Regions from separate parts of the Cupriavidus sp. 01L46 genome, predicted to be linked through region 2. Evidence: riboswitches for the same ligand, from Rfam matches in the RefSeq annotation. Region 2 holds a riboswitch; the other holds the start of a gene.

Evidence for each region. Region 2 has a riboswitch for glycine ahead of AC1DS3_RS07445 (D-amino acid dehydrogenase). Riboswitches for the same ligand answer to the same signal wherever they lie in the genome.
Region 1: linked by a shared signal. The riboswitch ahead of gcvT (glycine cleavage system aminomethyltransferase GcvT) and the one ahead of AC1DS3_RS07445 (D-amino acid dehydrogenase) in region 2 are both predicted to bind glycine.

The regions. Positions count from the first base shown of each region.
Region 1 covers NZ_JBFTSF010000002.1:20,679-23,858, reverse strand. Annotated here, with positions in the region: gene gcvT (glycine cleavage system aminomethyltransferase GcvT) at 64-1,191, opposite strand; glycine riboswitch at 1,290-1,440, opposite strand; glycine riboswitch at 1,462-1,549, opposite strand; gene AC1DS3_RS01020 (glycine zipper 2TM domain-containing protein) at 1,638-1,868, opposite strand; gene AC1DS3_RS01015 (UvrD-helicase domain-containing protein) at 2,097-3,180, shown strand, end outside.
Region 2 covers NZ_JBFTSF010000027.1:25,095-28,274, reverse strand. Annotated here, with positions in the region: gene AC1DS3_RS07450 (DUF3772 domain-containing protein) at 1-597, shown strand, start outside; gene AC1DS3_RS07445 (D-amino acid dehydrogenase) at 623-1,891, opposite strand; glycine riboswitch at 2,060-2,156, opposite strand; partial or broken gene AC1DS3_RS07440 (isochorismatase family protein) at 2,263-2,706, opposite strand; gene AC1DS3_RS07435 (PqiC family protein) at 2,922-3,180, opposite strand, start outside.

The DNA.
Region 1 (3,180 bases), on a different contig from region 2:
CCGGGGGATGTCGATGTTCGACGGGGTAACCGCCGGCGGGCGCGCTGTGACCGGTGCGAGCGTTCAGCTCACGAGTGCCTTGCCATTGCGCACAAACGGCAGTTTAACCACAGTCGCGGCGAGTTTGCGGTCGCGGATCTCGACCTGCACTTCGGCGCCGATGGCCACGTCGCGCGGCAGGCGGGCAAAAGCGATGGATTGGGACAGCGAGGGGCTGAAGGTGCCGCTGGTGATTTCGCCTTCGCCAGCGGGGGTGATGACCTTCTGATGGGCGCGCAGCACGCCGCCTTTTTCGCGCAGGATCAGCCCGACGAACTGCTGGGCCTGGCCACCGGCGACCAGGGCCGCCTTGCCGGTGAAGTCGCGTTCGCTTTGCAGGTCCACGGTCCAGGCCAGGCCGGCATTGAGCGGCGAGGTGTGGATATCCATGTCCTGGCCGTACAGGTTCATGCCGGCCTCCAGGCGCAGCGTGTCGCGCGCGCCCAGGCCCGCCGGGTGCACGCCCTCGGCGACCAGCTTTTCCCACAGGCCAGCCACATTCGCAGCGGGCACCACCAGTTCGAAACCGTCTTCACCGGTGTAACCGGTGCGCGCCACCATGACTTCGCCCAGCGCGGAATCCTGCACGACCAGCGCATTGAACGGCTTCAGGGCTTCGCTGGGTTGCGTGGAGGGGAAGGCGCTCCAGACCTTGGCGCGGGCGTTCGGGCCTTGCACGGCGACGATAGCCAGCGGCTCCACGCCTTCGGGCGCGTTGTCYCCGCGGCGTGGGGTGATGGCCACGCCACTGCCGGTGGCGGCATTGCGTGCCGCGATCCACTGGATGTCGTCATTGGCCGTACCGGCGTTGACCACCAGGCGGAAGTCGTCCTCGGCGAAGAAATAGACGATCAGGTCGTCGATGACGCCACCCTTCTCATCCAGCATGCAGGAGTACAGCGCCTTGCCCGGCGTTTGCAGCTTGTCGACGTTGTTGGCCAGAAGGCCGCGCAGGAAGGGGCGCACATTGGCGCCCTTGAGGTCGACCACGCACATGTGGGAGACGTCGAACATGCCGGCATCGCTGCGCACGGCATGGTGTTCCTCGATCTGGGAGCCGTAGTTGACCGGCATGTCCCAGCCGCCGAAGTCGACCATGCGGGCGCCGAGTGCGCGGTGGATGGCGTTGAGGGGCGTGGCCTGGAGCGTCATGGAATCCTCGGGGGAAGGCAAATCTCGGTTCGAAAACGAAAAAGGGCCATCCGCCGCAGGATTCGGCGCGCCATAGCGCTGCCAGATCCGCTGTGGCGGATGACCCCTCTGTCCTCGATACCTGAGAGATTACAAGGCGGGATCCCAATTGCTGGAAACCCTAGCCTTGCGCGCCCCTTCGGTGGGCACGCTCACCAATGCTGTCGACGGATCGATCAGTGGCGGGTGCCGCTCTCCAGAGTACGGCGTGCATCGTGTGCATGTTGCAAGCCGATCCAACCAGTCCATGGTGCCTGAGAGTTTTCGGGTGATACCCCTTCGGCGGCGCAAGATCTGCGCGCTCTCCCGGTCGGATGCGCGCAATTTACGGGAGCTCCCAGGCTTTGTCAACGCGGTCCGCGCCGACCCCGGCGCCATGGGAACGGCGCAAGGGCCGGGCGGCTCGCCTACCTCCTGTGAGGGTTGCTAGTCGTGACGTTACCGATCACGCCGCCAACCGCGGCGCCGCCGAGCGTGCCCAGCGCATCACCGCCGGTCAGCACCGCGCCGCCGACCGCGCCCACGCCGGCACCGATCGCGGTGTTACGTTGCTTGGGAGTCATGTCGGCACAGCCGGCCATGCTCGCTACCGCGATACCGATCAAGGCGACCTTGCCCAGGGATTGCAGGGTTTTCATGATTCGCTCCAATGTATCGTGACATGCATCCGGCACGGAGCGCACACGTGCGGACATGTAAGTTAGACGGTGCCGGCATGCCCATGGATCCGGACCTTACGAAGTGTTACCTCCTCCCTGCCGAGCCACTTTCATTGCCGCAAAGGTGCCTCGGCCGCGTGTTAGCATCCACCCTCCGCCCAGCCAGCGCGCGCCTCCACGCTGCACATCCGTCACTTCCCGCCACGCATGACCCACGGACTCAACCCTGCCCAATCCGAAGCCGTTCGCTACCTCGACGGCCCCTGCCTGGTGCTCGCCGGCGCCGGCTCGGGCAAGACCCGGGTGATCACGCAGAAGATCGCCCACCTGATCGAGGACAAGGGTTTCCAGCCCAAGCACATCGCGGCGGTGACTTTCACCAACAAGGCCGCCAAGGAGATGCAGGAGCGGATCGCCAAGCTGATGGAAGGCAAGACCACGCGCGAGGGCAAGCGCATCCCCATCAAGCAGATCACGGTGAGCACCTTCCACTCGCTGGGCGTGCAGATCCTGCGCGCCGAGGCCGAGCACGTGGGCTTGAAGCCGCGCTTCTCCATCATGGACTCGGACGATTGCTTCGGCATGGTGCAGGAGCAGCTCGCCTCCACCGACAAGAAGCTGATCCGCAGCGTGCAGAGCACCATCTCGCTGTGGAAGAACGGCATGGTCGATCCCGAAACCGCCATCGCCCAGGCCGACAACCCCGACGATCACCAGGCGGCGCTGATCTACCGCAACTACGTGGCTACGCTGCATGCCTACCAGGCGGTGGACTTCGACGACCTGATCCGCCTGCCGGCTGAGCTGTTCGCGCGCAACGAAGAGGTGCGCCTGCGCTGGCAGAACCGGCTGCGCTACTTCCTGGTGGACGAGTACCAGGACACCAACGCCTGCCAGTACCAGCTGCTCAAGCAGCTCGCCGGCGGCTCGCACCTGCGCGCGCCGGCCTTCACCGCGGTGGGCGACGACGACCAGGCCATCTACGGCTGGCGCGGCGCCACGCTGGACAACCTCAAGCTGCTGCAGACCGATTTCCCCGATCTGAAGGTGGTCAAGCTGGAGCAGAACTACCGCTCCACCGTGCGCATCCTGGAGGCGGCCAACGCGGTCATCTCCAACAATCCCAAGCTGTTCGACAAGAAGCTGTGGAGCGAGCACGGCATGGGCGACCCCATTGCCGTCAACCCGATGAACGATGAGGAGCACGAGGCGGAGTCGGTCGTGTTCCGCTTGTCGGCCCACAAGTTCGAGCGGCGCGCGCAATTCCGTGACTACGCCATCCTGTATCGCG
Region 2 (3,180 bases):
GGCGTCAGATGGGAAAACCTGGCCTGGATCGTCAGCGCGCTGTCCGTGGGCATTGGCTTCGGCCTGCAGGAGATCGTCAAGAACTTCGTGTCGGGGCTCATCCTGCTGACCGAGCGCCCGGTGAAGGTCGGCGACATGGTAAGCATCGGCGGCYTGGAGGGCGACATCAAGCGCATCAACGTGCGCGCGACGGAGATCCTGCTGGGCGACCGCTCGACCGTGATCGTGCCCAACTCGCAGCTGATCTCGCAGAACCTGCGCAACGTGACGATGAGCAACAGCACGCAAGGCGTCGCGACGCTGCTGCTCACCTTCCCGCTGAACATCGATCCCGAACAGGTGCGCGAACTGCTGCTCGACTCCTATCGGGAAAATGAGGCGATCCTCGACAAGCCCGCGCCATCCGTCACGTTCAGCCAGCTGGCGCCGAACGGAATCACGCTTAGCGTGACGGGCTACGTCGGCAGCCCCCGGATCGCCACCGCGACCAAGAGCGACCTGTTGTTCGAGATACTGAAGCGGCTGCGCGCGGCCGATATCTCGCTGTCGGTCCCGCAGACGTTGCGGGTGGAGAATATGGCCGCGCTTGGRGCGTAACGCGTCCGGCCCCTTACGCGGCCCGTTACGGAGTCACCAGCGCCACCGAGTCCTGCACGCCATGCGCACGCCTGGCGCCCATGGCTTGCTGCACCACATCGCCGATCATGTCCGCAGTGACCGCCGACAGCGTCCATCCCAGGTGGCCGTGGCCGGTGTTGTAGAACACGCAGGGCGCACGGCCCCGGCCCACGCGCGGCAGCATGGTAGGCATCATCGGCCGCAGGCCGGCCCAGGGCACCACGCTGCGCGTGCTGACGCCGGGGAAGCACTGGTTGACCCACTCCACCAGCGGGCGGATGCGATCGGCGCGGATGTCGCGGTTGTAGCCGTTGAACTCCGCCGTGCCCGCCACGCGGAAGCGGTCAACGCCCAGGCGGCTGGTGACCAGCTTGGTCTCGTCGTCGAGCAGGCTCACGACGGGCGCGGCCGCCTGGCTTTGCGCGTCATTCAGGTTGACGGTGATCGAATAGCCCTTGACCGGATAGATGTTGACGCGATCGCCAAGGCTGGCCGCCAGCGCCCGGCTGGCCGTGCCGGCACAGACAACCACGCCGTCGAACACGCGCGATTCGGCCTGCTGGCCATCGCTGCTGACGATGGTGACCTGCCGGCCATCGGTGCTGACCGACTGGACATCCTGGCTGTACAGGCAACGCACGCCCAGGCGGTCGATGGCCGCGGCCATGCCGCTGGTGAACTTGTGGATGTCGCCAGTGGAGTCGCTCTGGGTGAAATAACCACCGTAGTACTGCCCGGCCAGGGTCGGCTCGATGGCGCGCATTTCTTCCGGCGTGACGGCGTGGCGCTCCAGCCCGCCCTCGGCCAGCAGCTTGGACACCCTGCCGGCATGCTCGAAACCCGCCTTGTCGCGATAGATATGGAGGATGCCTTCCTTCTTCAGGTCGAAATCGATGCCTTCGGCCGCCGCCCAGGAGAACAGGTGGTCGCGCGCGGCAATTGCCAGGCGCGTGGTCTCGATGGTGTTCTTGCGGTAATGGGGAATGGCGGCGATGAACTCGGCGAACCAGGACAGCTTGTGCCAGCTCGGGCGCGGGTTGACCAGCAGCGGCGCATCGCTCTTGAGCATCCACTTGATGCCCTTGAGGATGGTGGACCAGTGTGTCCAGACTTCGGCGTTGGAAGCGGAAAGCTGGCCGCCGTTGGCGAACGAGGTTTCCATGGCGGCATAGCGGTGTTTTTCGAGCAGCGTGACCGAGAAACCGCGTTTGGCGAGCGCATAGGCAGTGGTCACGCCGGTGATGCCACCACCGATAACGGCAATTGTTTTCATCTCTATGGTTCCAGGACGTCGGATGGGAGCCTCTTGCGCGGCATGCACAAAAGACGCCCCCTCTGTCCTTGACCTGAGAGATTCACGATACGCCACTTTGGGGGTGGCGAGGATCGCTTGCTCCTTCGGTACCGCCGGCTGACGAGCGCCGGGGTTCTTCAGAGTTCAAACGTGATACCGGTCCTTTTGCCTGAGAGTTTCCGGGGCGGTTGCTCCTTCGGCGCTGCCCGGCGCTTGGCTAGGCAGTCTCTCCCGATATCACTTTGCATGCCGCCGGGTAATACCAGGTGGCATGGCTCGGAACTTTAGCACTAGTCTGACTGCCTGGGGAAGTTCCCTGCGGGTTCAGGCCGCGAATTTCAGCGGGCGGGAGCTTCCTTGCTGGTGCCGCCGGAGGCGTCGGCCACCATGTAGATCTCGTAGTCGCTGTCGTGCATCGCGGACAGCGCGAAGGTGGTGTTGCAAACCTCGGTCCACAGGCCGGCCACGATGATCTTCTTGCGGCCGTTGGCGGCCAGCGCGTCGCGCACCTTCTGGTCGTCCCACGAGTTCATCGAGGTGCGTTCCAGCGTCTGCTGGCCGGGGAATACGTCAAGCAGTTCGGGGTAGGTGTAGCCGGAGAAAGACTCGCTCTCCACCGTGGTGATGGTGGTGGGGATATTGAAGATCCTGGCCGCCTTGGCCAGCCCGACCGCGTTGTTCTTCATCGCCTGGCGGTCCATTGACTGCACGCCGAAGGCCATCTACGGCTGGTGGTCGATGAAGATCAGCTGGCTGTTTTGCGGGGTCAGGACTTCGAGCTTGGCGTTGGTCATGATTTCTCTCTCCTTGGCTACTTGGCTATTTGGCCACTTGGCTACATGGTTGAATTATTTAGAACGTCGTCTTTGGCGCCGATCCGTCCATAGGTTGAACTTTATGGCAGAGCCGGCCGTCGATGTGATGAGTTCGTCGGATAACTTGTTCAATTTTATTGATTGATATTTTGAGGCACCAGGCGATGCGCCACAGAGGCCACGCCGCGCGAGACTCACAGCCGTAGCGAACGCACAGCCGCCGCGATATCGGCAGCAGCGTTGACCACTACCTGCTGATAGCCAGCGACAACGCCGTCCACGCCACCCGGCGCGGCCAACTCCGCCCGTGTGTGGCCCACCGTCACCCTGCCATCGGGCATTCGGCGCACGGTCCAGTTGACGATGGCGCTGACGCGTTCGTCGATCTGGGCATCGATCTGCACCACTTCCGCGCTGACGCGGTAAAGCGGCTCCGCGCCGGACCTGCCATGC